Regions from separate parts of the Peribacillus sp. AS_2 genome, predicted to be linked through region 2. Evidence: riboswitches for the same ligand, from Rfam matches in the RefSeq annotation. Region 2 holds a riboswitch; each other region holds the start of a gene.
What was found. A riboswitch is a leader RNA that binds a small molecule or an ion and turns the genes downstream of it on or off. The one in region 2 is predicted to bind S-adenosylmethionine.
Positions count from the first base shown of each region.

Region 1: another riboswitch for S-adenosylmethionine. It lies ahead of OTG27_RS03600 (bifunctional homocysteine S-methyltransferase/methylenetetrahydrofolate reductase); the one in region 2 lies ahead of OTG27_RS20375 (Na+/H+ antiporter NhaC family protein).
Region 3: another riboswitch for S-adenosylmethionine. It lies ahead of OTG27_RS12585 (sugar ABC transporter substrate-binding protein); the one in region 2 lies ahead of OTG27_RS20375 (Na+/H+ antiporter NhaC family protein).

Region 1 is NZ_JAPTGA010000002.1:169,546-180,012, reverse strand. Features, by position in the region: gene OTG27_RS03625 (NCS2 family permease) at 1-70, shown strand, start outside; gene dapF (diaminopimelate epimerase) at 253-1,242, shown strand; gene ligD (DNA ligase D) at 1,801-3,648, opposite strand; gene ku (non-homologous end joining protein Ku) at 3,799-4,641, shown strand; gene OTG27_RS03605 (MOSC domain-containing protein) at 5,132-5,782, shown strand; SAM riboswitch class I at 5,894-5,992, shown strand; gene OTG27_RS03600 (bifunctional homocysteine S-methyltransferase/methylenetetrahydrofolate reductase) at 6,096-7,943, shown strand; gene metH (methionine synthase) at 7,936-10,467, shown strand, end outside.
Region 2 is NZ_JAPTGA010000012.1:145,586-156,052, reverse strand. Features, by position in the region: gene OTG27_RS20400 (DUF2975 domain-containing protein) at 1-395, opposite strand, end outside; partial or broken gene OTG27_RS26595 (transposase) at 610-923, opposite strand; gene OTG27_RS20390 (LysR family transcriptional regulator) at 1,162-2,040, opposite strand; gene OTG27_RS20385 (chromate transporter) at 2,285-2,914, shown strand; gene OTG27_RS20380 (chromate transporter) at 2,963-3,508, shown strand; gene OTG27_RS20375 (Na+/H+ antiporter NhaC family protein) at 3,655-4,971, opposite strand; SAM riboswitch class I at 5,162-5,269, opposite strand; gene OTG27_RS20370 (SOS response-associated peptidase) at 5,605-6,276, opposite strand; gene OTG27_RS20365 (hypothetical protein) at 6,336-6,491, opposite strand; gene hutG (formimidoylglutamase) at 6,813-7,769, opposite strand; gene ppsA (phosphoenolpyruvate synthase) at 8,208-10,467, opposite strand, start outside.
Region 3 is NZ_JAPTGA010000006.1:97,761-108,227, reverse strand. Features, by position in the region: gene OTG27_RS12635 (hypothetical protein) at 1-313, shown strand, start outside; partial or broken gene OTG27_RS12630 (helix-turn-helix domain-containing protein) at 422-874, opposite strand; gene OTG27_RS12625 (ketoacyl-ACP synthase III) at 1,371-2,354, opposite strand; gene OTG27_RS12620 (winged helix-turn-helix transcriptional regulator) at 2,618-2,968, opposite strand; gene OTG27_RS12615 (nitroreductase family protein) at 3,094-3,717, shown strand; partial or broken gene OTG27_RS12610 (ABC transporter permease) at 3,784-4,099, opposite strand; gene OTG27_RS12605 (NAD(P)H-dependent oxidoreductase) at 4,411-4,941, shown strand; gene OTG27_RS12600 (winged helix-turn-helix transcriptional regulator) at 5,007-5,372, opposite strand; gene OTG27_RS12595 (ABC transporter permease) at 5,666-6,670, opposite strand; gene OTG27_RS12590 (sugar ABC transporter ATP-binding protein) at 6,672-8,174, opposite strand; gene OTG27_RS12585 (sugar ABC transporter substrate-binding protein) at 8,231-9,343, opposite strand; SAM riboswitch class I at 9,459-9,564, opposite strand; gene OTG27_RS12580 (GTPase domain-containing protein) at 9,659-10,467, opposite strand, start outside.

The DNA of each region.
Region 1 (10,467 bases), on a different contig from region 2:
AGTGTCAGCCCCGATGTATGTGAGTGCCGGAATGTTTATCGTCTATTTCATCATTGGTATGATCGGTTAAAATTCAAAAGAGCGGTTGGAATGAGTTAATTCTTATTCCAACCGCTCTTCTTATTGGTTTTTTCGTCGAAAAAAATGGATTTAATGTGATTTACGCGATGACACATCCATCTTCAAAATGCTATGATATAGAATATTAAAAAAATGATAAATGACAAGCAGCATATTAGAGGATGTGACAGGATGATTATTGAAGGTTTAAAAAGCCATGGTTCAGGAAATGATTTCTTGATAATTGATGAATTGACTACGACCCTGACGTTTACGGAAGAAGAGCGGAAAAATTTCGCGAAGGCCCTATGCAATCGGGAGAGGCTCGGAGCGGATGGTATTTTGTTCGTAATGAAAAGTGAACATGCTGATTGCCGGATGCGTGTCTTTAATGCGGATGGATCGGAAGCCTCGATGTGCGGCAACGGACTTCGCTGTGTTGCACGTTACGCGAACGACGTTCTGGGACTAGATAAAATGATCGTGGAAACCATGAAGGCAAATTTACTAGTCGAAAAAACGGAAGATATTTATGAGGGCATTCCGACTTTCAAGGTGGAAATTTCACCGGTAAGTTTTAATGTGAAGGATCTACCTCTTGTATTGGCTAAAGAACAGCTGCAAAACGAAACATTGCCGGAACTGCATGATACCCTTTTATTTTCGGCATTGGCGGTTCCAAATCCACATTTGATCACACTCGTCGATAGTGATGTTTTACAAAGTGATTTGCAGGAAAAACTTTCAACAAAGGTCAATCAACCGAATGAACTTTTCCCTGATGGTGTCAATGTCAGCTTTGTGAAAGAGTTGGAACCAGGGAGCATTTATGTGCGGACATTCGAACGTGGAGTAGGCTTCACGAATGCATGTGGAACGGCGATGTCGGCTTCTAGCCTAGTAACATGCTCTGTTGGGTTAAACGCGTTGGAAAGTGAAATATCTGTCTACAATAACGGCGGAAAAGTTAAATGCGTGGTCCACCATGATGGAGAAAGCCAAACGTATTCAATTGATTTAATCGGTAATGCAACCTATGAATTCAAAGTATCGATTGAAATGGACTTAGATCAGCCTGAAAAATTTGAAATACTTGAAAAAGAGGATTATGAATTGGAAACAAGCTTATATGCCAAGCTGCAGGATGAAGTGCAAAGTTATTTGAGAACAAAATTATTATGAAATTTTTAAACTGCAGGCGAACTCGAAAAAAACGAGTTTTCCTGCAGTTTTCTTATTTGAAAAAAGTTGCAGTTGATTTCAAAGATCCGTTCACTTTCCGCCGACTGTCTGCCAAGCCTCCTCGGCTAAAAGAACCTGTGGGGTCTCGACTAGCCAGTTATTCTGCAGGAGTGTCACAAATTTCATCCATCCATTAAGGATTACAGGAAAAAACTGAAGGATAAACTAGTCTTAAATAGGATTCGGAATAAGACGAGCCAGCAGTTTTTTCTTTTAATACACTAAGTTGATTGGAACGGAAGGCGCGAGACTCCTCCGGGAAAAGCGAGTCCAAGGGAGACCCCACAGGCGCAAGAGCGCCGAGGAGGCTCCCGGACCGCCCGCGGAAAGCGAGTGCCCTACGTTCCAATCAACGATCAGAATTACTAACCTTCAAAAATAATGTTCGAGTTAATTTCAGAAGTCTGCTCCTTAACCGCTCGACTGTCTGCCAAGTTGCATCAAAGCAAAAACTGCCCGCGGAAAGCGAGTTTCTAGAGCAACTTTCCATCTTACCAATTAGTTATTGATCTTTTTTTGTTTTAGGAACGACAATACTTCCAAAAAGGCTGGTCCATTATCCACCAGTCGGTAATCCATAAACGCACACCCGTCCCTTTTTATTCTGTTTGGTATGGTATCAATCGTAAAGTCCTTTAACTGGAGACTTTCGTTCACTTCCTCCCAAAACAAAGGTGTAGCCACACCAGCGAAAGAATTTCCTCGTGGGGAATAAGGAAGAATGATGGTTTTTCCTTCACTATGCTGAACAAAATCCAAGTAAAGTCGATTATGCCGATTTATTTTCATTCTTTCCGTTGTAAAATCATTCGGATTGGAACTTGTTAAATAATCACCTAGAAAGTCAGTGAATATGCGTGTCTCCTGATAAGTAAATCTGTCTTCAGGCAGAGGGATGTGAATTTGCAGTCCTTTGTTACCTGAAGTTTTTACAAAAGCTTTAATCCTTAATGATTCCATCACCTTTTTTATTTCCTGTGCAGCCTTTACCGCGAGAGAGAAATATTCGATGGAAGGAGGATCCAAGTCCAGGACGATTTCGTCGGGTCTTGTTTTACCGGCTTTCTGAAATGGGGCATGAAATTCCAATGCAAGTTGATTACCAAACCAAAGGAGAGTTTCAATGTCGTTACACAGCATATACTCGATATCCTCATCCATGAACGTTTTTATAAAGTCCGGCGCATAATCAGGTTTGTTTTTCTGGAAAAATCTTTCTTTATCCAAAGTTCCATGAGGATAGCGGATTGTGGTTAGAAGCTTATCCTTCAAGAAGGGTAAGAAGAAAGCTGAAACCTCCCGTAAATAATGAAGATATTCTATTTTTACCACCTGTTTACCTTCTGTTTTCCAAAGCGGTTTATCCTTGGAAGTTATTTGTACAGTATCTGGAAATGTATATTGGCCTAGCACGAATTTCTCCCAGGTACATTCGTCGGGAGAAGTTTGTAAAAGCCACTGGGAAAACTGAGGTTCACGCAATTCATTTTCCTCATAAACGTGCAAGAATTGAACTTCAATGCAAATGGATGGATGGATATAAAAAAATTGTGCGTCTTCATCTGATGCATTTTGTTTGATCATTTGATGCAATATACTTTTATCTCTAGCACTCAGTCCATTTTTGACACTCCCGATTTTCGTTACGGCACCTTCTTTGAAAACTGCGAGGGACACGTAGCCATTTTCTTTGTGCAATGCTGTGATGAAACAAGAAACGGTCTTCCAATTTTTTACCTTAATCCAAGATGTAGTACGTCTTCCTTCTTGCCAAGCACCCCGAATTTCCTTGGCGACAATCCCTTCGCCATCTAACAAGGTGACCTTATTCAAGGCTCTTTCCAAAACGTCAAAACTCTCTATTAATTGTATCAAAGCCTTATCGTTGGGATCAGGAGGCATAGGAAGACCGAGTTTTCCCCCCATATTCAACATCAATTCCCTTCGATCCAACATAGGTTTATCTGCTATGTCTTTTCCGCTGATGCGAAGCAGGTCAAACGCTATAAACCGACATGGGGAAAAACGGGCATTTTTTGAAATTAAGGATTCTTTCCCAAGGCGTCCTCGCCACTGTATTTGAAAAAAGTCCGCTTTCGCCTGATTCGTAAGCCAGACCAATTCTCCATCTAATTGAAGCGGGAGATAACCTTCCAGGTCCAGGTCTTTGATGTAAGCAATGATTTCTGGGAATTGAGGTGATAATTCCTTTTCATTTCGACTCGAAATGCTTATGGTATCGGAGTCTATCGTTAAAATAGCCCTAAAGCCGTCATACTTGACTTCATAACGCCAATCATTGGAGTTGGGGGCTTCAGGGTAATAGGTAGGCAGCATCGGTTTCATTTTTGTATTTACCTCCGCAAATAATTGATAACATTATTTTGCCAAAAAAACGAAGTGTTAAAGTTGGCAATTGTTTTTTCGGTTTTTTTTGAACAAAGGGGAATAATAAAATTGTTCTTCTCATCAAAAATAAGTTATGAGGTGACGAATATGCATACGATGTGGAAGGGGAGCATATCATTCGGTTTGGTGAACATTCCGATCAAACTTCATGCTGCAACGGAGGATAAGGATATATCTTTAAGGACGTTGCATAAGGAATGTCATACACCGATTAAATACGAAAAGGTTTGTCCAGTATGCGAGAAAGAAGTGGGGAAGGATGATATAGTCCGCGCTTTTGAGTATACAAAGGGAAAGTTTGTTGTATTGGAAGACAATGAACTAGAACAACTGAAAAAACAAAACGAAGAAAAAGCCGTGGAAATCGTGGATTTCGTTAAAATTGAAGAAATAGATCCTATTTATTTTAACCGGAGTTATTACATGTCCCCAAATGACGGGGGGATAAAAGCTTATTCCCTTTTGAGGCAGGCCCTCAAGGAATCGAATAAGGTTGGGTTGGCAAAAATCATCATTCGCTCCAAAGAACAAATGGCGGTAATCCGAGTCGTTGATAATACCTTGGTTATGGAAACGATTCATTATCCGGATGAAGTCCGCTCCACAGCGGATGTTCCGAATATCCCTGCCAATGATACCATTGTAAAAAAAGAAATCGATACTGCCGTATTATTGATAGATCAATTAACGACTACTTTCGATCCGACAAAATACACCGATGACTATCGAACCGCGTTACTAGAATTGATTGAATCAAAGAAAACGGGACAGACGACGATTACAGCGAAAACAAAAGAACCAGTTTCCAACAATGTAACTGATTTAATGGAGGCATTACAAGCATCCATAGACCGTACAAAACATGATGAACCGGAAAAGAAAAAGACGACCCGGAAGAAAGCGGCACCGAAAAAAAAGAAACAAGCGTAAACAGGAAGCTGAGCGGAAGACGGATGATGTCGCTCGGCTTTCTGCTTGTTTTTGCAAGGAATCAGGCTTCTAATAAGATGAAAAGGTCTTGATAAAGAGGGAAGGAACGTACAAACAGGTGAGTCGATCACGATGCAAGAAACTGAATGGAATTACAGGAAATTAGTGGATATTAACGAAAGCAAAAAAAATTCGCTCCCTAAAGAGCGACAATGAGGAATTCAATCGTGAAAATCAACATATAGGCGAACGGTTGTAGTTTTCGACTATATATTGTGTTCATATTCTACCATATTTAATTCTGAAATAGCAACTAAATTACTGAAACTAACCTATGAATTTTTCTGGAAATCAATGATATTTAGCCCATTAACGCCGCATATGGCCTTTTCATTTCATATACATATAAAAAGGTACTGAATAAAATGGATTTTTAGTATAATTTATACATATAGAACGATATAAATTTAATATGAATGGAAGATGCAAAATGGAAAATGGGAAAATCAAATCACTACATGCGGGGAAGCCGAAACAAGAAATTTTTTCGAATATCGATATCTTTTCAGCCATGGATAAACAAGCACAGGATAATTTGAAAGTGACTAAAGCTGGCATAATCGGTGATGGTGTCGGTAATGTAAAGTTCCATGGAGGTCCTGATCGGGCTTTGTGCTTTTACCCATTTGAGCATTATTCATTATGGAATGAAAAATTCTCTAAAAAGCTGGATATCCCTGCATTCGGTGAAAATTTAACTATAGCGGGAATGAAGGAAGAAACAACGTTTATCGGCGATATTTATCAAATAGGCGATGTGATTGTTCAAATTAACCAAGGGAGGATACCTTGTTCGACCATTTCCCTCTTCAATCAAGAACCTAAGTTTTTGGAACACGTGCTGAAAACGGGTTTCACTGGTTATTTTGCAAGAGTACTTCAAGAAGGAACGATAAATAAACAAAACGAGATTGTGCTGATAGATCGTCTACAAGAAAAAATTTCTGTCCATTACGCAGCAGAGGTCATCCTTCATAAACGGGATGGGCTTGAAGGTGCAAAGGCTTTACTAACACTAGACTCGTTAGCGGAAGACTGGAAACAAAGGATCTTGAAGAGGGTTCAAGCAGCTAAAGATTGAATGATTTTTGCAAAAGTGAAAAAAATGTCGATCAGGTATTGAAATTGACAGACTATTAATGTAAATTAAATATAATCAAATTTTGAAATCTTATGAAAATTATATAAAAGGATCTTATCGAGAGAGGTGGAGGGACTGGCCCGAAGAAACCTCAGCAACCAGCTTACGCAAAGGTGCTAAATCCAGCAAGCAGAGCTTGATAGATGAGGAGAATGTTTCAAAAACCTTCTTCTTTGAGAAGGTTTTTTTTCCTTTTCTCTCATACTCATAGAATACGACAAAAACAGGATTGTTTTTGAGAGAGGGTGTAATGATGAATTTTCGTAAAGAATTAAAAGAAAGAATGCTGGTTGGGGAAGGGGCAATGGGGACCCTGCTTTACTCTAATGGCATTGATCAATGTTATGAGGAATTAAACTGCACGAACCCAGATCAAATAGAGTCCATCCATCGAGCCTATCTGGAAGCTGGAGCAGATATCCTTCAATCGAATACATACGGAGCCAATTTCAATAAATTGAAGCGGTATGGACTTGAAGATGAAGTGAGCAGAATCAATCGCCAGGGAGTCATTCTTGCTAAAAAAGCGGCAAAAGGAAAGGCATACGTCTTCGGCACCATAGGGGCACAGCGGAGTATCAGGAAATCGGATTTAAGCATGGAGGAGATAAAACGGGGTTTTCGTGAACAGCTATACAGTCTGTTGATGGAAAATCCTGATGGGATTCTCCTGGAAACATTTTATGACCTGGAAGAACTGGAAACCGTCCTGCAAATCGTTAAAAATGAAACCGGACTGCCGATTATCGCAAATGTCTCGATGCATGAACTGGGTAATCTTCAAAATGGAATCCATTTAAATGAAGCCTTTCAAAAGCTCGAGCAATTGGGTGCCGATGTGGTTGGTGTGAATTGCCGCCTTGGGCCACATCATATGATTCGGGCCTTGGAAGAAGTGAGTTTGCCAAAGCAAGCATCGATTGCCATTTACCCTAACGCCAGCCTGCCGGATTATGTCGATGGGAGGCTCGTTTATAAAGCTGTCCCGGAATATTTCGGTTCTAGTGCCCTGGAACTTCGTGAGCAAGGCGCCGCGATCATAGGAGGGTGCTGTGGAACGACTCCACTGCATATTCAAGCTGTAAAGCATGCAATTGGAAGTTTGGCTCCCGTGAAAGAGAAATTTACGAAATCCCGTGAAATAGAAGTAATTGAGGTGAACGATAGGGAATTGGAACTTCCCCTTTACGAAAAAGCCAAAACGGAACGGACGATTCTTGTTGAGCTTGATCCACCGAAAAAGCTAGGGATAGAGAGTTTCATGACTGGTGCTGAGGTTTTGAAAAAAGCAGGGGTCGATTCCATTACATTAGCGGATAATTCACTTGCCTCACCAAGGATATCGAATGATGCACTGGCTAATTTACTGAAGAACCAATTAAATATAAATCCGATGGTGCATATAACATGCCGTGATCGAAATTTGATTGGCCTGCAGTCACATTTAATGGGTCTGCAGACGGTAGGGCTGAACGAAATATTGATCATCACCGGAGACCCTTCAAAAATTGGGGACTTCCCGGGTGCCACTTCGGTTTACGATTTATCTTCCTTTGACCTGATAAGTATGGTCAAACAATTTAATGAAGGTCTTTCCTATTCCGGTCAAAGTTTGGGTCAACGGGCAAATTTTAAAATTGCGGCAGCTTTTAATCCCAATGTGAAATATCTGGATAAAGCCGTACTGAGAATGGAAAAGAAGATTGCCTGCGGTGCTCAATCCTTTTTGACACAGCCAATTTATTCCGTAGAGCAAATCGAAGAAGTATATGAAGCGACAAAACATCTGGAAACCCCGATTTTCATCGGTATCATGCCCTTAACAAGCACCCGGAACGCCGAATTCATCCATAATGAGATCCCAGGCATCAAATTGCCTGATAATGTTAGAAGGGCCATGGCTCTAGCGGGGGATGACCCTGTAAAGTCAAGGATTGAAGGGGTGAATATCGCGCGGGAACTGGTGGACGCGGCTAGGGAAAAATTCAAGGGCATATATTTAATCACTCCATTCCTTCGCTATGAAATGACGGCGGAACTAACGAAATATATTAGAAAAGTCGATAGTAAACAGACATCAGAGGTGGCAGTACATGAATAAAAAAGCGATTCAAGATCAGTTAAATTCTAAGATTCTCCTACTTGATGGGGCGATGGGAACGATGCTTCAAGCGGAGAATTTGACAGCAGACGATTTTGGCGGGGAACAATTCGAGGGCTGCAATGAATATTTATCACTGACGCAACCGGAAATCATCCAATCCATTCATGAAAAATATTTAGCAGCGGGCGCAGATATCATAGAAACAAATACCTTTGGAGCGACCAGCATCGTCCTTGAGGAATACCAAATAAGTACGATTGCCTACAAGCTAAATAAAATTTCAGCTGAGCTTGCCGTTAAAGCTTGTGAAAAATATTCCAATGATGAATGGCCAAGATATGTAGCTGGCTCGATGGGCCCCACTACAAAAACGCTTTCCGTAACGGGCGGGACGACTTTTGATGTTTTAACAGATTCTTATGAAGAGCAGGCACTGGGTCTCTTGGATGGCGGGGTAGACTTGCTGTTGGTGGAAACCTGTCAGGATATGCTTAATGTCAAGGCTGCCTTTTCTGGAATCAAAGCAGCATTCGCTAAAACGGGAAAAGATGTGCCTGTCATCATATCAGGAACAATCGAACCGATGGGCACGACACTTGCCGGCCAGTCCATAGAAGCTTTTTATTTATCGGTTGAACATATGAAGCCCGTAGCTGTCGGCCTTAATTGTGCTACAGGGCCGGAATTCATGATAGACCATATCAGGACACTTGCAGATATATCAAATAGCGCCATCAGCTGTTATCCGAATGCCGGGCTCCCTGATGAAGAAGGCCACTATCATGAATCACCTACATCCCTGGCAGAGAAAATGAAGCAATTTGCCGAAAAGGGATGGGTCAATATCATTGGCGGATGTTGTGGCACGACACCAGAACATATTAAAGAACTTTCCAGGGTACTCGAAGGCATGAAGCCCCGTACAATTATGGAGGCTGCTCATGGTCATGCCGTATCAGGGATAGAGCCGCTAATTTATGATGATTCAATGCGTCCTTTATTCGTAGGGGAGAGAACGAATGTTATCGGTTCCCGAAAATTCAAGGAGCTGATACGTGGAAAGCATTACGAGCCAGCTGCCGAAATTGCACGTAACCAGGTAAAGAAAGGCGCCCATGTCATTGATATCTGTCTTGCCGATCCTGATGGGGATGAGCTTGGCGACATGAAGGAATTTGTAGAAGAGGTCGTCAAAAAAGTGAAAGTCCCATTGGTCATCGACACTACGGATGAAGTCGTACTTGAACAAGCATTAAAACATTCACAAGGAAAATCGATCATAAATTCCATAAACCTTGAAGATGGTGAAGAGCGCTTTGAAAAAATAGTACCCTTAGTCCATCAATATGGTGCTGCCGTTGTGGTAGGAACCATTGATGAAATTGGGATGGCCGTCGATGCTGAACGAAAATTGGAAGTGGCTACGCGGTCTGTGGATTTGCTCGTCAATAAGTACGGTCTAAACAAAAATGACATCATTTTTGATCCGCTGGTATTTCCTGTAGGCACCGGGGATGAACAATATATTGGATCTGCATTGGAGACGGTGAATGGAATAAAGGCGATTAAAGAAAAGTTTCCGGAATGTCTAACGATACTTGGAATTTCCAACGTTTCTTTCGGTCTGCCGGCGAGGGGAAGGGAAATATTAAATGCCGTTTTCCTTTACCATTGTACAAAAGCGGGTCTCGATTATGCTATCGTGAATACAGAAAAACTTGAACGTTTCGCCTTGATACCGGAAGAGGAAGTGAAATTGGCGGAGGCACTCCTGTTTGAAACATCAACTGAAACTTTAGCGATTTTTACCGAATTTTATCGTGGAAAAAAAGCGGAGAAGAAGGATGATGGTGTGATCCTGCCATTGGACGAACGTCTTGGTAACTATATTATCGAAGGAACGAAAGAAGGATTGATTGATGATTTAAATGAAGCGATAGAGCGCGGTGATACCCCATTGGAAATCATCAATGGACCATTGATGGATGGGATGAGTGAAGTGGGGCGGCTGTTCAATGACAACCAACTTATTGTCGCAGAGGTGCTTCAAAGTGCAGAAGCGATGAAGGCTGCTGTAGCTCACCTTGAACCACTTATGGAAAACGCTGAAGATAGTGCTAAGAAAGGGAAAATCCTGTTGGCGACCGTCAAGGGAGATGTGCATGATATCGGGAAAAACCTAGTGGATATCATCCTTTCCAATAACGGCTATGAAGTCATTGATTTGGGAATAAAGGTCGCACCGCAACAAATCATTGAAGAGGTTCGAAAACATGAGCCAACCATCATTGGCCTATCTGGGCTACTTGTCAAATCTGCACAGCAAATGGTTTTAACCGCGCAAGATTTAAGGCAAGCGGGAATAGATACCCCAATTTTAGTTGGAGGGGCAGCATTATCCCGTAAATTCACCGATTTTAAAATTTCACCTGAATATGAAGGGCCGGTTTTATATTCTAAAGATGCAATGGATGGTTTGGCGGTAACGAATATTTTACATGACGCCGACAAAAAAGTGGTG
Region 2 (10,467 bases):
CCCATTAGACATAATGATGTAGGACCCGCTGCATCATCACTACTTGTAACTTTAGCAAGCACCCTTAAGCTTACTATTCCTAACAAAATGAGGAAAATGACTGTAAAAGCACATTTCTTTATAATCTTCAAAGATTTAAGGGATAATTCAGAGAAAGCATTGTTCTGTTCGATGTAGGTTAATAGTTTATATGCTTGATACAACGCAACAGAAAACGCAATAGAGAATCCGTATGCACATACTAAAAAGGGGATTAGGAAGTATGCCGTATCTGGATGTAACCTTGCATCTCTAACGGCTATGTCAGGCAACCAGATACACAAAGCAAGCATTGCAATTCCAGCCAGAAAAATAAATACCTTTAAGAAAGTCGTTGAACCTTGTTTAACATTCATTTAAAACACCTCACCTATTTAATGACAACTTGATTTTAGCATATTATTTATCGTATAACAGTAAATTTATATTGTTTTTATTTATATTATTATTGTTATTGAAATATCTTTTTAATTTTAACAAAAATAAAAAGCACTTCTCATTACAAAGAAATGCTCTTACTTTAAAATGTTAAATTTACAACTTGTTCAACAAAACTGCCCGTTTAGATTTATGTGGTCTTCTGGTGCACTGAAGAGGCGTGTTTGTGAGATCGTTGAAGGTTTGATGGCAGGCTTACAGCGGTAACGCTGCTGTTTCACCTTTCCAGCACATGTTTTAATAACGTATTTACCAAATCGCACAACAAAATGGCTATCGCAATGTGGACAGACAAGAATAGCTTTATGCTTTTGTACCTGGATTTCATCAATTGCACGAATAGGAGCCGACATCGGTTTCGTTCGAGACTGCAAGCAATATACAAGTTGCTGTTTACCGCTTTCATTTAATTCTTCGGCGAGCTTCTTTATTTCCTTTAACTCCACGCTATATCATCTCCGAACCATCATTATATTTTTTATTATGCCCATTAATCCCTTTGTTTGTCTAACCGAAGACTGAACAACCAAATACAAAATGCCCTTCCCGATAGAGAAGAGCTTTTATAATCAATGCTGTATATTCAATTTACCATGACTTTTGCTAGCTGCCGGGGCCACGCCGTTAATCACGAAACTGAAAACGCTGCCAATTGTATAAGTGAACAAAGGCAGCGTCCCATCCTTATTGAAGAAAATCAACAAATTTAGACACCCCTATTTTATTAAAACGCTTGTTTTTCCTGACTAGCCATAAATTTCTTGCCATATTTATTCTGTATATATCCACTTCCCGCAAAAAGCCCTGCTCCAATTCTCTGGCCACTGTCAACCTTGGCAAAATGCTGATTCCAAGTCCGGCTTCAACCGCACTTTTTATCGCTTGTGTACTGCCAATCTCCATGTAGCTTTCAATTTTTTCTAAAACCCCATGCTCCCGTAGCATATTTTCTACGATAAGCCGTGTTCCGGAAATAGATTCACGCCAAATCATCCTTTCATTTCCCAATTCCTCTAGCTGAATTTCTTTTCTGTCTTTCCATGGGTGGTCGGATGGACATACCAATATCAATTCGTCTTCGGCGAACTTGTCTACAATAAAATCGGTGTTTTCCACAAGTCCTTCCACCAAGGCCAAATCAATGACATCGTTTGAAAGATCCTCCAGAACCCGGGGCGTATTTTTAATCGTCAATGTCACTTTTATTTCTGGCTGTTGTTTTTTGAATCTCCCAAGCAAGCTCGGCAACAAATACTCGCCGATAGTCAAGGAAGCCCCTACTATGAGATTTGCATTGTACTTCCCCGTCGATTGCTGAATCACTTCTTTTGAATGGTTGAAGTCATTTACTATGGCTTTAGCAAAAGGGTATAACAGCTTTCCTGCTTCTGTAACTCTAAGCCTTCCTTCCTCACGGTCGAATAACAAAGTGTTATAATAATTTTCCAGTTGATGGATCTGCCGTGTTACAGCGGGCTGTGATAAGAAACTTAACCTCGCTGCCTGGCTTATGCTTCCTTCATCCACCACTAAACAAAACATTTTCAGATTTTCCAATTTCAAGAAAACGACCTCCATGTTTTTAGATAGTTTATTAAAATGATAGCATCATTAGGTAAATGGTGAAATGAAAATAGTGAGATACATTCTAAGGCTATTCAATTTTTGGCGGCATTCTTTATAAAACGGATAAATCTTCTGGGTATAACGTTTTGTTATACCCGATGATTTTGTTGCAATTTACCCAGCCCTTTTTCTTTGATATGTTAATGATAAGAATTAACAAAGCATGCAAAGGAAGTGACTGATGTCAATGAAAGGACAATGGAAAACTCTATTCCAATTATTTTGGACCTTTTTTAAAATAGCACCTGTCACATTCGGAGGCGGGTTTGCGATGATCCCTTTAATCGAAAATGAAGTGGTCGAAAAGAGAAAATGGATGAAAAGCGAAGAAGTTACGGATGTTTTTGCTTTATCTCAGTCCGTACCGGGAGCTGTCGCCATTAACTCCGCCACCTTTATCGGCCATCGAATTGCCGGAATGAAGGGGGCAATGGCAGCCATGATCGGTGTTTCATTACCTACCTTTTTAATTGTTCTGCTCCTGGGCATTGTGTATTTTTTCATTCAGGATAATCCGAAGGTAGAATCCGCATTCATATCGATCAGAGTTTCCATAGTAGCCATCATCGCCTATGCGGCTATCAAGATAGGAAAAACCGCAGTTGTAGACAAATCAACTTTCTGTATTTTAATAGCAGGAATTCCCGTCCTCTTCTTTCTTCACCCTGTGATGGTTATATTAGCAGGAGCCCTAGCCGGTATTGTGACCATCTCCATTAAGAGAAAATTAGGTTACGATGTCAAGATGGACAAAAAAGATAGGAAAATAGAAGAAAATGATTTCGAACCTTTCATGGGTGCTGGCATATAGGTAACACAAAATAGGGACTAACTAATTTTTAAGAAAGCATGTGATGGAATGATGGAATTGTGGGAGTTGTTTAGCACCTTCTTTATTATCGGCTTTGTATCTTTCGGAGGCGGATACGCCATGATTCCCGTAATAGAATCGGAAGTCTCACAGCATGGATGGATGACAACGCAGGAATTCACCGATATAATCGCCATTTCCGGGATGTCCCCAGGACCTGTCACCGCCAATAGTGCCATTCTCGTTGGCTATTCGACTGCTGGGTTAGCAGGAGCCATATCATCTGCTCTAGGAATCTTGCTTCCTGCCATTATATTCGTAACCGTTATAGCCACATTTTTCAGCAAATTGAATCATTATCCTGTGGTTCAATCCATGTTTTATGGATTAAGACCGATTGTCACTAGTTTGATCATCTTTGCAGCGATCAGTTTAGCACTTTCCAATCATATGATAGCCGTGAACTTTTCATGGCATACGATAAGCTTATTACTCGTATTTGGTTTATCGTTATTTGCCCTAATGAAATTACGCTGGCATCCAGCCTATGTAATTATTCTTTCCGGTTTAGTTGGTGTTGTCCTCTATTCATGACAGGTGTCGCACACACTACCATCACTAATTTGGACCGGAATTAAGCAGAAAAATTGAAAAATGATTGAAACTATATAAATGTATTTACCATACAGAAAACACCCTGAATCCAATGATTCAGGGTGTTTTATTATTATATTCTCTTTTTAAGAGGTACGTTTCTTCATTTCATCATTTCCCGGCTGAAACCGTGGAAAACCAATCAGGATGGCAATGACGCCACAAATTCCAATCAGGATTGGGTAATATGAATATGGCAAGATGCTTATCGGTGAAATCTTTGCTACCCCTGCTGCAACAAGCAGTTGTGCTCCATATGGGATCAACCCTTGGATACAACATGCAAAAATGTCAAGGACGCTCGCCGATTTCCGCGGATCAATCCCATATTTTTCAGCAATATTTTTGGCAAGTGGCCCGGCAATGATAATCGAAATCGTGTTATTTGCCGTTGAAAGATTTGTCAAACCAACAAGCCCCGCAATGCTGAATTCCGCCCCTTTTTTCGATTTGCTATTTCGTGTCACAAGGTGGAGTAGAAAATCGATACCACCATTATGTTTGATTACAGCTACCATACCTGCAATTAAAATGGCAAGGAAGGAGATTTCATACATTCCCGCCATTCCTTCTCCAACTTTTTGAATGACACCCAACGGTTGATAACTACCATCTGCCAAGCCGATGATTCCTGCAAATACGATTCCGATGGAAAGGACCAAGAACACATTGACTCCTGCCAATGCAGTGACCAATACGCAAAGATACGGAAGAATCTTCACCCAATCATAAGACTGTTGGGAAATGTCAGCTTGTTCACCCATCGTTAAAATTCCTAGGATGGCACATGTGATGATGGCTGCAGGTAAAACGATGAAAAAATTCACTTTAAACTTATCCTTCATTTTCGTTCCCTGAGTTCGAACAGCAGCGATTGTCGTATCTGAAATGAATGAAAGGTTATCCCCAAACATCGCACCACCAATAACGGCTGCCATTGAAAGGGCAAGTGAAATATCAGTTTGTTCACTAATTCCAACCCCGATAGGTGCCAGGGCAACAATCGTTCCCATGCTTGTCCCCATGGATAGTGAAATGAAACAAGCGATGATGAAAATCCCTACCATTAATAGATTTTGGGGAAAAACAGCTAAGGCAAGATTGACTGTTGATTCAACTGCCCCCATACCATTGGCAACTTCAGAAAAAGCGCCTGCTAAAAGGAAAATGATTACCATTAACATAATATTGGCGTCACCGGCACCTTTACAGAAGATATCAACCTTTTCATTGAATGTCTCTTTCCGATTCATCGCCAATGCAGCTGCCGATGCAATGGAAATCGCTACAATCACCGGAAATGAATAAAAATCTTTAGTGATGATTCCGGATCCAATAAATAAAATTAAAAATACGACAAATGGGATCAATGCCCATGGATTCCCTTTATTGTTTGCACTCATGATGTACACCTCTTTTTATTTTTCCCGCGACATGTGTCACAGCTCTTATTCTATTAACAGTTTTCGCAAATAACTCCAATTTGAACCTACCTGATTTTTCAGTCATGGAGCTGTAGCAAAAAACTGGCATAAAAAAAGACCCCTTCTATTTAATAACAAGAAGAGGTCTTTTAATTTATAAAAAACACCCTCCTTATCTTTCAGGCGAAAATCAACCTGCTGGATTTGGCACAGCACTCCATTTAAGTCCGCTGCCGAGACATCTTCGGGCCAGTCCCTCCGTCTCTCTTGATAAGAAGATTACATTATATAATTATTTAAAAATTACGATGCCTGCCAGAAAAGTACCACGCTGGAAACTTGCCTGAGTTCGTGACATCGAAAGTCGTTTTGAAAAGCAAATATAACAGTACAGCATTTTGTCTATTTTCGCAAGGGTTAATTTTTAAAGTGTTTCACATGCACTCCTTACTGTTTATAAAGAGATCTAAGTTGATTGGAGCGGGTGTGCGAGGCTCCTGGGGGAAAAGCGAGTGCCTGGAGGCAACGTTCAAATTGTAAAAACCATAAAAAAAATGCAGACAAACTCGATCTTCATCGAGTTGTCTACATTCTGAGAGGTCTAATGACTTCTCAGCAAATTTGTTGGATTAGGTTAGGTGAATTATTTTTAGTCGAGTTCACATCAGTCGATACTTCAAATGCTTCCATCTGTTCCGAATCGAATGATTTTAAATACTTTTGCAGATATGCAGGATCATTAATGGAAGGATTCAACCAATCTTTTTCATCTTCTGGTTTTAGGATGACAGGCATGCGGTCATGAATGCTGGTCATTAGCTCATTTGGCACAGTTGTTATAACGGAGCACGAATAGATGCTGATGCCTTCAGGAGATTTCCAGGATTCCCAGAGGCCGGCCATTCCAAATGGAGCATGATTCTTCAGTTTTATACGCATCGGTATTTTTCTTTCTGGTGTCTTCTTCCATTCATAAAAAGAGTCAGCGATTATCATGCATCTCTTCTTCCTATACGCATTCCTGAAGCTTGCTTTCTCAGCAATGGTTTCCGCTCTGGCATTGATCATTTTGTAGCCCGCTTTTTCGTCTTTTGCCCAGAAAGGAATGAGTCCCCACCGAAGAAATCCAAGCCGGTTCCTTACCCCGTCATTAATGACGGAGAGCACGGATTGGGAGGGAGCAATATTGTAGCTGAATTGGTATTCCTCATCAAATGACCCTTGAATATCAAACCGTTCTTTTATTTCTTCTATGTCAGTGAAAAGAGTGAAACGTCCACACATAATATCGCCACCGTATTAAGATTTATTACAGTGTATCAAATGGAACGGGCAGTCACAAATCAGCGTTCTAAAATCCTGATATCAGTAAATGGTTGATTAAATAATTCGCTGGAAATCAAAAGGGTGCCAAGGACTTCTCTTTCATCTTCAGCTTTAATGATTTCCGACAAGATTAAGGTACTGCCATTCCTGACCGTTACTTTATATTCATTCATGGAATCCCTCCTCAAAAGGCTAGATGGTTGTTATTATAAACCAAAAACCCACAAGTATCAGTATTGAACTTAGCAGAGGCATGGAAATCCACATGCCTTTATACTTTAAATGGTTAGTTGAACGAAGCAATGCAAGGACCATGAATCCTTGTGAAGGAGGCGCAAAAAACTGTCCATGAATATTCATGGACAGTCTGGGGGCTTTAAAGGTTTTTCGCTTCAAAATTGGGAGATAACATTAAGGAAGGCCCCAACAGTCGATACGAAAAGAAACGCTCTTTCTGGGAAGACCGAATTGGATTTGCCGCCATCCCATGTCCATTATTTAAAATGCAGCAAAACCTCATTTATTAAATGCCCTGCCAATGTAACGGTCTTATTATTTTCGTCCAATGAAGGGTTCACTTCAGAGATATCAAATGAGAGGATCTTTTCATTCGATACGATATGCCTAATAATGGCACGGACCAATTTCGGATCCAGTCCAAACGGCGATGGTGCACTTACCCCAGGTGCGTAGGCTGAATCAATAACATCCGTACATAATGTAAGCATGATATAGTCATTTTCCTTAGCGAATTCATTTATCCTCCGCTTCGTTTCATCCATTTCGTATAATGACAAATCTTCTTCCAATATGTAGTTGACATTACTCTTCTCTGCAGTTTCAAACAGTGCCTTCGTATTCCCCTGCTTCTGAATTCCGACACATAAATAGCCACAACTTTGATCTTCGTCCAAAATCTGCTTAAACATCGTGCCAGATGAAGTTTCATTTTCATAAGGTCTCATATCAAAGTGAGCGTCAATATTAATAATCCCTAGTCTAGCTTTTGGTCCAATGGATTTCCTAATCCCAAGATAATGGCCATACAGGGTTTCGTGACCTCCCCCAAGTATGATAGGAATCGCTTTACTCTCCAAAATCCGGGCAACAGCTGATCCCAGTTGAGATTGGGCGGCTTCCATCTCTGTACTTTCACATATTACATCGCCAGCATCCACCAGCTCGGTTTGGGAAGGTAAATGACAAGGTAATTTTGCCAACGATTGCCTAATATGATCAGGACCCTCGGCAGCACCAACCCTGCCTTTATTCCTTTTGACGCCTTCATCACATTTAAAGCCAATCAGTCCAAAAGTTCGTGATGCATTGGAAGAGGTGGCTAATTCCGAAATGGGTGCCAAGCGCACTCTTTGGTGGTATCTGAAGCTGTCCAGGTCAGTTTGGGAATCAATTCTTCCATTCCAATATTTTAAAGTCGGGTGAGTATACATAATTTCTCCTTTATTTTAAAAATTCCGAAATATCTTTCTTAAAAATTATAATAGAGATAATGTATAATTACCAATACAAAAATTTAATATTTCTATAGAAGGTCAACGTACATTTATGATATTGACAGATATATCTGTTGGAGAATATCTCCTTGTATCCGTTTGACATTGCTGCTCAAGCCAGTAGATTTAGCAAGGGAGTATCGATTTTGCCTATAAATAAAATCCACAAAAAGCCCAATTTCTCGGTGTTGTAAGCGAGAAATTGGGCTTTGGCATCATATAAAAGCGACCTTTAACAGAAGGCCTATCAATTTTCAGTTACTGCCCCCTTATATGACCTAGTGACAGGGGGCTTTGCCAAAAAACCGCAAAGCATCATGATTTCAATGATTCTCCTAATTCGAATGTTCTTCTTTATGATAGAAATGTAAAGAATTATAGTATTTCTATATAACCTTCTGTTCCATTTACTCGAATACGTTGCCCATCTTTTATCAGCTTGGTGGCATTTACCACACCGACAACGGCAGGTAAGCCATATTCACGTGCGATGACTGCTCCATGGGTCATCAGCCCGCCAACTTCGGTGACGAGTCCTTTTATGGATACAAATAATGGTGTCCAGCTAGGATCGGTGAAGGTTGTAACCAGTATATCTCCATCTTCTAGATCTACATCTTCCATGTTTAGGATGACGCGTGCTCTGCCCTCTATAATTCCGGAAGAAACCGGTAGACCTACAATAGCATCGGCCATGAGATTGTCTCGTTTATACTCCCCTACAATGATTTCACCATCAGACGTGATAACACGTGGTGGAGTAAGTTTTTCATATAATCTGTACTCGTCTTTTCGTTTGCTGATCATCTGGTAATCTAGTTTATTTGTTCGTACGACTTCATGAAGTTCTTCAAAAGTGAGATAATATATATCTTCTTTTTCATGAATAACGTTGGCTTGTACGAGTTGTTCGGCTTCCTTGAGTAAAGACTGCTTATAAACGAAGTAGCGGTTAACCATGCCGTATTTTGGATATTCCCGATAACCGATGAAATTCCGGATTAGACTGATCATTCGTTTTGTTTCTTTGGCTTTTTGTTCACCATCCGGTAATTGCTTCAATCGATCTAATATCTCTAGTTCTTTTTTCAAAGCTTCCTGTCGCCCTTGCTCAAATTTCAGATTGCTGGCATTAGGCTCAAAGTTTTTGATATTACTTAGAATCACGGGGACAAGTGTAGTTGGTTTTTCGCTCCAACGGGTTTTAGTAATATCGATTTCTCCAGCACATCGCATTCCGTATTTGCCGAGATAATCATGGATAGCATCCTGAGTTTCCTGACCACCATCAAACTTAACTAGTTCATCCATAAAATTATCATCTTTTACTTGTTGTAAATAATCAATTACTTTTGGATAAGGACGTATCACATCTGCGACATCCATTAGGGCCAGACCCATTTCTGAAGTTATATTGTTTGGTACAGATTGAGAAAGCGTGTCGGCTGCGTTTTTTTCACCTAACCACTTATTCATTTTTTCATTGATCCATGATGATGCATCTATAGCAGCCATAAACACAGCTGAACTTTGTGGGTCAAATAAAATCTTCTTTAATATCTGGATATCTTCCAGAATGAAATCAAATAACTCCGAACCTGATTTCGTTTGGATGTTTTGTTTTAATTTTTCTATCGATGTTTGACTACGTTTAATCAAATCAGAAACGATTGTCGGGTCGTTTTCAATTTGCGCCCTAGAATCCGCAGACGGCACACTTTTATTGCTTTTACCGGAACTCTGTTCTTGCTTATCATTTGGTACAGATTTTATGAAATCCCCTCGCTCTATTATGTTAATGAGTGCGTCTTTCATGAGCGGGTCGTGTTGTCCCATGGCCTCTACTAACATTTTTCTGCTTTCAGGTGAAGCCACCATATGTGTGACATCAACAAACAACCTTCCGCCAGCTATACGCATGGGTGCAGGAGTCGTTAACAGCCAAAAAGATAATCCCAATGGTTTCATGGCGTCCGTCATCATTTGTTGATGACCGACAGATACATAAACGTGATTCTCTTGATCATTCGCTTCTGGGATGGGGTATAAAGTAGTGATTGGACGGCTCTGGACAATATAAATTGTATCATCAACCAAACACCATTCGATATCTTGCGGACAGCCAAAATGCGCTTCAAGCTTTCTGCCGATCCTTTCAAGCCCCAACACTTGCTCATCTGATAGGGTCGATAAAACCTGCTGCCCCGGCTCAATTTCCTTTTCCACCGTTCCGCCTTCTTTTCGTGCATATATAGCCAACTTTTTGGCAGAAATCTTCTTCTCCACAATCCTACCTTCTTGCACTTTATAATTGTCCGCAGACACTAAGCCAGAGACAAGTGCCTCACCCAGCCCAAAGCTAGCATCGATCGAAAGCACCTTGCGGTTTGAGGAAACTGGATCAGCTGTAAATAGTATTCCTGAAGCTTGTGGAAAAATCATCCTTTGAATAACAACAGACAGATAAACCTTGCGATGGTCAAATCCGTTTTGCATTCGGTAAATCACGGCACGATCAGTAAATAGTGAAGCCCAGCACTTACTAATATGTTGTAAAATTGCATCTTTTCCTTTGATGTTTAGATAGGTATCCTGTTGACCTGCAAAGGAGGCAAATGGAAGATCTTCGGCTGTA
Region 3 (10,467 bases), on a different contig from region 2:
TGACGTACTCGGACAAAAACTTGAAGAGAATCCGAGTTTCACGGTGCACGCAACTGATGAGGAACTTGCAGAATTGAAACAATGCTTGGAGGAACACCGAAAAGATGACCTGGAGGCATATGCCCGATCACATGTGCCCTATCTTCTCTATCATCATGACCGGGCAAATGATAAATACGATGCAGCCATGAAAAGGCTTTATGCCCTCATTTATAAATTAGGGGATGAAACGGCACGAAATCATATTGAAGAAATTGGCATATTGAAAGATAACAAATTCGAGGGAAATGAAGAAGTGCAAAAGTTCAAATAAAAACATAGAACAGAACCTGAAATTCAAAGGTTCTGTTCTTTTATGATCAGTTTTCCAAAAGGTTTTCATTCCCATGTGAATCACTATCATTTTTAGAAGAAAGTATTTTTAATCTACATATTTATCCTTCAAATAATCCGAACCGATACCGCCAATAACCATCAAAGCAAATGGTAAAAAACTCGCTAAAACTGGCATGCTCTTTAAAATGGTAATATCCGTGCCGGCAAATTTGTTAAGACCAAAAATAATTAATTTAGACACTAACAAAAATGCTCCTATTAGTAACAAGATATCAAAAAACATTTTCCAATTTGGAAATGCTAACTGCTTACTTTCCCGTATTATTTTTTCTTTCAATTCCTCGTCACTCCTTAATAATTCATCTACCGTAATCTAAAATAAATCACTCAGATTAATGAGTACTTCAATACTTGGATAATTTTTTCCCGTTTCCCATTTGGACACAGATTGGCGACTCACATGAATCTTCTCTGCAAGATCATTTTGTGACCAATTTCTTTTTTCCCGTTCTTTTTTTAATCGTTCGCTAAAAATGATAATGAGTTCATCGCCTTTCCTACTCCTAGTATTGTGAGATGAATCGTGCAAAGTAAAGATAGTAATAAGCGCAATACTATGCAACCTATGAGTGACACCGAGGAAAACCTTGATATATCAAGGGTATCCGTTTAATTTTATGGAATTGGTGCAGAAAGAAAAAATTTTAAAAAATAGCAGCCAGTTAACACGAAAGTGGCAGGGAAAAGCCTTGTAAGATCGCTTTCTAATTTCACGAATCATTTTTTGTGGCTTTTGCAATTCCCAATTCTTCAGGATAATTCCGTGAGTAAAAAACATAACGGAAACTGTTCTTTATAGATTTCTTTTCCTCATTATTTGCAGTTCAAATGAAGGTAATGTTCCTGCATCGTTTTAAAGATAGTTTTTACCTTACCTTGAATATATAATTCTGCAAAGAATCATACTTTAAGAAGGCCCCCGATGAGAGGCCTTCTTCTGGAACAAACTCAGTTTTTAGTTATGGAAAATAGCTTTATAGGGTCCAATCGATAAGCAATCCAGCTTGAGCTAATCCACCGCCGAAACCATATAATAAAACCTTCTCACCACCACGGAGCTTCCCTTCTTTTATCCCTATTTCCAAAGATAAGGGAATTGTTGCTGAAGAAGTATTTCCATACCCCACTAAGCTATATAAAGTTCGTTCGATTGGAAAGCCGCTTCTTTCACATATTGACTCGATCATTCTTAAATTTGCACTATGCGGTACGAACCAATCAACATCATTCAATTGATATTCTGCATTTTTCACCACAGTTTGCATTCCTTTTGGAACGGTCGTGACAGCCCATTTATAAACCTCACGTCCGTTTTGTACAAGGTTGCCGCTATCATTTAAGTCTTCACCATTTATGCGTGTCGACAGGTTTGTACTATATAAATGTTTTCCGCCTTCACCCTCCGAATATAAATGTGAAGAAAGAAAACTTGGCTGTTTTTCATCATATTCTACAAGAACTGCTCCTCCGCCATCTCCAAATAAAATACAAGTGGCTCGATCTTCATAGTCCATAAGTTTTGATAAAGTATCCGCTCCAATAACTAGGATTTTCTTATTTAATCCCGATGTTACTAATCCATTAGCTACATGGAGCCCATAAGTAAATCCTGCACAGGCAGCGTTTAAATCAATAGCTCCAGTATTCTTAATGCCTAGCTTTGCTTGGACTAAAGATGCTACACTTGGAGTGTTAAAATCAGGAGTAAAGGTACAGACAATGATCATATCAACATCTTCGACAGATTTATCATACCGTTCCATTAAATCCTTTACAGCTTTATAACCTATATCACTAGTAAACTCCTCTTCATGTGCAATTCTTCGTTCTTTAATACCGGTACGTTTAACAATCCATTCATCATTGGTTTCAACCATTTTTTCTAAGTCTTTATTTGTTAACCTTTTTTCAGGAACATACGAACCTATCGCAGTAATACGTGCTTTGGATTTGAACATAGAATAGCCACCTCGTGTGTATGAATTGCATCATTTTATAACTTGATATTAACACCTGGTACTAATTATAAAGCAAAAAAAATCTTATGCAACTAACCGTTACATTAAAAAAAGAGCGGGCGGGGCAAAGCACCTGTTAGTCTAATACAATCTTTAGAGAGAATGCCAAAAGTCATCTTCAAGACATTTCCTCTAATAATATTAAATTCTGCTTGCCTTACTGAACTTATCAAAAAAATCCATACTACTAGTTGATGCAGATCTTATTTATGATGACGACAGATTTGATCTTGCCTTTCGAGGTTTTGTTCGACTGCATATGTAGTGCCCCATTCACACATTGTATTTAATACAGGTACAAATGATTGACCTAACTCAGTTAAACTATATTCTACTTTTGGTGGTACTACTTTATATACTTCTCTTCGGACAAGCCCATCTCTTTCCAGCTGCTTTAATTGGTCGGTTAAGACTTTCTGGGTTATGGCCGGTATTAGAATATAAAATTCTTTTGTCCTCATCGGTTTTTGACTCAGAAAAAAGAGGATTAAGCATTTCCACTTTCCTCCTACAGTATTCATGAAAATATTTATTCCCGTATTTAGACTCTTCATTCCTCATTCCTCCTGAATAGGCACATAAAGGTGGCTATGCCACTTTATTGTGCGTTATTTTCTTCTACATCATGGGTCCATTATACTCTGATTATAAAGCAAATATAACATTGGGAGTGAACACGATGAGTGTAAGAGAGACTATAGAAAAAAGACGTTCCGTAAGGCAGTATGATCCCCATTATAAAATTAGTCCAGACACGTTGGCGACACTTATTGAAGGAGCAAGTAAGTCGCCTAACGGAAACAATATTCAAGCAACACGATACCTGGTTTTAGATGAACCATATTTAAAGGATTTGTTACTGCCCATCGCTTTTAATCAACAACAGGTAATTGAAGCCTCAGTACTGATTGTTATACTAGGTGATTATCAAGCATTTGAAAAAGAAAATATCATAATGATACATGAGGATGAATTTCAAAAAGGTTATTTTGACGCATCTGTAAGAGATTATCTAACAAACGCGGCAATCAATTATTATCTAAATAAATCAAAAGAAGATTTAAAGGTTGAATTAATAAGAGACGCAAGCCTGGCGTCAATGTCGTTAGTTTTATTGGCGAACGAGGCAGGACTTGAAACCATTACAATGTCCGGGTATGATTCCGAACGATTAAAGTCAGCCTTAAACATTTCCGATAGGTATTTAGATGTTATGCTTATTGCCATGGGGAAAGGAATGAAAGAAGGTCACAAAACAGTAAGACACGATGTTAGCAAAGTCATTTATAAAAACAAAATATAGTGAGTGTATTGGAAAGAGGGTTAAAAAGAACCCTCTTCCTCTTTCTTCTTAATTTTTCGTAAAACTTTAGTGTTTTAGCTTGTAATAGGTTACCGCGAGCGCTAGGGCAAGAACTGTTCCTTTGATGATATCAATCGCATCCATAATAAGGAATCCGCTCAGGACTGCACCGCTGAAGCCTCCAAAGGCATTCGGTTTTCCCGCTCCTAAAACGGAGGAACCAATGAAGGCTGCTGCGACGGCATCAATAGCGGGATCCTGAATTGATTTCCGATTTCATGCCCCTTAATGCAAGGACAATTCCCCCGATTGCAGCAAATAGAGCTGGAATCAGATGGGTATTAACGGATATCCCGGAAAGTCTAGCCGCTTCCATATTCCCCAACTCTAAAAAGGAATCAATCACATCTCTAACAATTTACCATTCCAGGCGCTTTTGTTTAAAGCCCTGATGTAAGTCAATTTTGGCTAATTCAAAGCCGTACATATCCCTCCTATATAAAAGTGACTATCTGACCTTTTAAGATTCCCTTATTAACATCTTCTTCATATTGGAATTTACAGATCGTTTTTTTAGTTAAACCTGATTTAACACTCTCCTTTAGGTAAGTACCTATACTAAAAGTGCATACTTACGCACTTGCAGAGTGCACTTTATACTTAAAATAAATAATAGTTAAGGAGGAGAAATCTTTGAAAACTCTTGTTATCGTAGCACACCCCAGTCTGGAAACATCCGTCATAAATAAGCGATGGGTAGATTCGCTAAGGAAATATCCGGAGAAGTATACAGTACACGAATTGTATAAGGTTTACCCTGACGGAAACATAAATGCGGAAAAAGAAAAGCAATTAATCGAATCGCATAGTAATCTTGTTTTACAGTTCCCTTTTTATTGGTTTAATTGTCCGCCTCTCCTAAAAAGATGGCTTGACGATGTTTTTACTTATGGTTGGGCTTATGGTTCAAATGGAGGCGATAAATTAAAGAATCGCAAAGCTGCTTTAGCTGTATCTGCCGGAATTAACGAAGAGGATTATAGTGAAGAAGGAAGATATCGCTATACACTTGAACATTTATTATCTCCCTTTGAAACTACCTTCCTATACTGCAATGCAGATTATCGTTCATTCTTTGCGTTTTATGGTGCTGAAAATGAGCCATCCGTGAGCGAATTGGAAAAAAGCGCACAAGATTATTTGAATTTTGTCGATAACCTATAATAGGCAGTTCATTAAAAAAGTATTTCCTTGTCAGGGAAATACTTCTTTTGATTTAATCAAAATAGCTACACCTGCGTCTGTTTAGTATCCTGAGCTGGCAAACTGTTTTTCTCTCCCCACTCGCACATCATATTTAACAATGGGATGAGAGATAGACCACGATCAGATAATGAATATTCTACTTTTGGAGGTATTTGGGGAAATTCCTTGCGTATGATAAGGCCGTCTGCCTCCAACTCTTTTAACATGATGCTTAGCGTTTTAAAGGAAATGGTACCGATACTTCGCTTCAGTTGATTATGACGCATGACCTTATTTTCAGACAGCCAATACATTATGATCATTTTATATTTGCCGCCTATCAAGGACAGCGTATATCCAAAGCCAGTTTCATTCGGTTTCACACCTGCCGGAACACAGGTTTCGCGCATAAATTTACACTCTCCTTTAGATAAGTATATGATATGAATGTTCATACTTTTACAATAGATCATTATCAATCTTATTAAAAGGTAAATAAGGTTTCTATAAAAATTACTATTGCGGTCAATCTTTATACTCCGACAATGAGGGTTCAAAAAGTGCTCATGCCACCATTTTAGCATAAGTAAAATGATGACGATCTCCTTAACCCATCCCTTTTTAAAAAGGAAAAATCCTGTTGCATTACAACAGGATTTTTTCATATTTTTGGATTTCTGAAGAGTAACGTAACGAACTCTTTTTAATGTTTTTGCTTATAATAGGTTACCGCGAGCGCAAGGGCCAGCACTGTTCCTTTGACGATATCCATCGCATAATACGGAACGGACATCATGATGAGTCCATTTTGAAGGATTCCGATCAGGACTGCACCGATGAAGGTTCCAAAGGCATTAGGTTTTCCCGCTCCCAAAACGGAGGAACCAATGAAGGCTGCCGCGACGGCATCCATTAAATAGGGTGACCCTGAATTGATTTCCGATGTCATGACCCTTGAAGCAAGGACAATCCCCCCGATTGCAGCAAATAGAGCCGAAAGCAGATAGGCAAGGATTTTGTATTTATTAACCGATATCCCGGAAAGTCTCGCCGCTTCCTTATTTCCCCCAATAATGTACATATAACGACCGTGCTTCGTATAAGTCAAAAAGATATGGGTCGCTATCACAATGACGGCCATGATCAGGATTATCCACGGTACCTGGCCAATTTTGGCGAAAAACGGGCTGATCAGTCCTGTTGCGAACGTCCCGTCTGGCATGACCATATTTTGCGAAACCGTGGCCCCTTTTGTATAGGTAAGGGCAATTCCCTGGATAATGAACATGGTAGCCAAAGTCATCAGCATGTCGGGAATTCTCAATTTAACGATCATGAATGAATTCAAAGCCCCTACGAAAAGTGAGGCACCGACCGCAGCTAATATGGCGATGAATGTATCCTGGGAAAACCAGACAAACATCGAGATGACGATGGCATTGGCCAATGATGCGACGGAGCCCACGGAAAGGTCGAAGCCATCCACGGTCAGTGATATCGTAATGCCGATCGCAATGATGGTCACGATTGAAATGGAACGCAGGATGTTTATCAGGTTAGACGTTTGGATGAAAGATGGATTGGATACGGCGAAAATTCCAATCAGAATGATAATCGTCAATATTGTGCCGTATTTATAGAAAAAGTCGAATAGTTCCACCTTTTTCTTCGCTTTCGCTGTCTGTGTAACAGGAATGGGTATGCTCATCCTATTTACCTCCTGTTGAATAGAATAGTAGTTCTTCTTCATTCGTTTTGCTTGTTTCCAATTCGATGACAGTGCTCCCGTCATATAACACATAGGTCCGGTTGGTAATGCCAATGATTTCGGTAAGCTCGGAGGATGCATAAATGATCGCTTTTCCATTCCTTGCAAGCTTTGCAATCAATTCGAATATATCCTTCTTGGCTCCGACATCGACCCCTTTCGTTGGTTCATCGAATATGTATACATCCGCATCTGCCATAAGCCATTTTCCAATCGCAACTTTTTGCTGGTTACCACCGGATAGGTTTTCGACCTTCACTTCCCCTGAAGGTGTTTTAATGCCGAGACTTGCGATCATTTCCTTCGCCTTTTCCTTTTCCGCCTTACGATCGACGACACTGAATGTTTTGCAGAATTTGCCGAGACTGGCTGCAGTCAAGTTTGCCGAGACTGATTCCTGTACAAGGACCCCTTCTTTCCTGCGTTCCTCAGGTACAAGTGCCAGCCCGCTTTTTACTGCTTCATGCGGTGATTTCAGAGAAAGCTTTCGACCATTCAGTATGAATTCACCCGCTGTGATGGACGTATGACCGAAAAGGGTTTTACACAGCTCCGTTTTCCCAGCCCCGACCAGCCCAGCCAAGCCGATTATCTCGCCTGCTTTAATATTCAGACTGACATTCTTAACTTTCTCGGCATCTGACAATCCGTTCACTTCCAGAATTACGTCTCCAATCGAAGCATTCACTTCAGGAAACTGTTCATCCATGGTTTTCCCGAGCATGTTCTCTACCACTTCGGTACGGGTTATGTCCTCGATTTTTCGACAAGTGACACGCTCCCCATTCCTCATGATCGTAATTTCCTCACAGATTTCAAAAATCTCAGGCAGACGATGTGAAATGAAAATGATTGCCACACCTTTTTGCTTTAACTCATTTACAATTCGAAAAAGTTCTGTCGTCTCCGTATGACTTAACGGAGCAGTTGGCTCGTCGAGAATCAGGAATTTGCATTCTGTCGAAACGGCTCTTGCTATCAGGACCATCTGTTTTTCAGCCAAGGTCAGGTCTCTAACCAACTTTTTCGAAGGGACATGAATTTTCATATCTTCAAGAATAGAAGTGGCTTTGTTGTGCAGTTCTTTCCAATGTACCCTTTGTTTTTTTCCCATGTTTTGGACCATATCATTCAACATTACATTTTCCCCAACTGTTAAATAAGGGATGAGGGCGGTATCCACTTCCTGATGAACTATTTGAATGCCCTGTTCCTGAGCAGCTTTTGGCGAGCGGATATCCCGCTTCATCCCATCAATAAAAATGTCACCTGAATAATGAACATGGGCTCCCGATAAAACTTTCATTAACGTCGATTTCCCTGCTCCGTTTGCACCGACCAATGCGTGGGCTGTTCCTGATTGTACAGAAAAATCAACATCACTTAGCGCCTTCACCCCCGGAAATTCAATCGAAATCATCTTCATTTCTAGTTGCTTGCCCATGCCCATTCCCCCTTATAGAACAGACACTCCCTTCGCTGGAAAGAGAGTGTCTCTTTTTATTTTTTATAATGATCTTTCAAAACCTTCATCCAATCTTCTTCAAATTCCGTCGATACACCCCAGCCATCGACAATATCAGACAGGTTTGCCATGTTTACCGCTTCTTTTGAAGCTTGGATTTGCTTTTGCGAAATGAGTGATGCCTTCAAATCATATGTTTGCGGTGTTTCTTCACCCGCTAATTTTTTAGCCAATATCCTCATATTCACTGCACCGATCAACTTGGGATCGACTGCTGCCGTGTAGGACCAAGAGCTATCAGCCGATTGGATTTCCTGGAGATCTGCATTCGAAACATCAATTCCATATATCTTCACTTCATCGCGGCCCGCTTCTTTAATCGCCCGGGCTGCACCGATAGCAAAGGCATCCCATGTTGCGAAAATGGCATCCAATTTGCCTTTAGGGTATTTATTCAGCATTGCGGCTACAGCATTTTGTGTCTGAACCGAAGTATCAGCGGATGCCACTCCGAATCTTTCGACTTCTTTAATCCCTGGATTTTCTTTTAGTTTTTCCTGATAGACTGCATTTCTTCTTACCATTGGAGGAAAACCATCCACCCAAAGATATGCAATTGCCGCTTCACCTTTCTGTTCTTTTATCAGTTTATCGAAAGCCAATGTTGCCAGCGCTTCATCATCTTGTGAAGTTAATGTCACGCCCTCTATTTTAGATAGATCGCTTATTGAATCGAATGTGACAACGCTTTTACCTGCATCAACCAACTTCTGAACGTCATTTACAGTTGCGGCATCATCACCATGTGAAATGATATAGCCGTCGTAATCTTCCTCCAAAGCCTGTGCTATCGCATCATGGAATTTAGCCGTATCACCATTGGCTGTGTACGTATCGACCTGAAACCCCAGTGCTTCTCCTTCTTCTTTCGCCCCCGCCAGGTATTGGGCAGTATGATCATCACCGCCAATTTTACGGATCACTTTGATTTTGGCTCCATCGCCATCAGCAAATCTCTCCGGGACATTTTCAAATGATACTTTTTCTTCTTTCTTCGATTCTGTGGAACTCTGCCCTGCAGAGCAACCCGTTAAAAGCAAAGCCGAAGCGATGGCAGAAATGAATATCCCTTTAATAGACCTTCTCATCTTGTTCCCCTCCATGTTTTCTAATTAGTCTTATCAGTTAAGTCGGTGTAAATCCCAAAATAAAAACCTCTCTAATATAGAGAGGTTTAATCGGCTGTTTTGCAGACTTGTCCCTCTCTTATCTGTCAAAACATTTCTGTTTTGCAGGATTTAGCACCAATTCCTAATGGAACGGTTGCTGGGCATCTTAGGGCCAGTCCCTCCGCCACTCTTGATAAGAGATATATTGTGTTACGTTTTCGTAATTATCACTTTATAGGGATATAGTCGTAAAGTCAATAGATTTTTGAATATTTGAAATGTTTCCTGTTATTTTTATTTTCTTTGGAGCTGGGCTAGACGCTTTTTCTCGATTTTTTCAAGCCTCTCCAACTGCCTTAATTTCACTTCGAACAACGTGATCGGATCACGGTAAACCTCAGGATTTTCTTTCATATGCTCCAATGCAGCCTGGTAGTCTTTTATTTCAGTCTGCGTCTGCTCTATCGTTTTTTGAAGTAAGGCAAATGAACTGCGATAGAAAAGTGAGATGTCCCGATCCAATGATTTTTCAAACAATCCAAATTGGGTTAGGAAACGTTCCGTGATCATTTCAGCAACATCCAGGTAATCTTCACTTTCCAGGTATTTCTTGTAACGATTGTACATATTGGCCTTATTTTGCGGTATCGCCCCAAATAGCTTACCTGCTCCTTTAAGCAGCAATTGTGATGGAGTCCTGCGCAAAAGGATATTAACGTTTTCGATGCGGATACTGCTTGTCATCCGGTCGGCATCACGGCGCCAGTCATCCAATACCCTGAAGTCACCTGCCAGTGTAATCCGTTCTTCTTTGTATAATTCATTGAATCCGGCACTCATCTCATCCATGAACTGCTGGCTTTGTGAGAACTCCATTTGGGAACTGGCAATCCAGTCTTGAAGAGAACGGTAATATTGAGGCATGATCTTGTCAGAAATGAAGTTTTGAATCCGCTCATTCATTTCCTGGTTTAACTGTACATGGACCTGACTGAAATCACTGCTTTCCGTTAACGATTTAGAGCAATCCCTCAGTAATTCAGGAATTTTTGAATAAAGCTGACTTTTCACTTCGTCCTTAAGCGAACGATACGACCTTATGA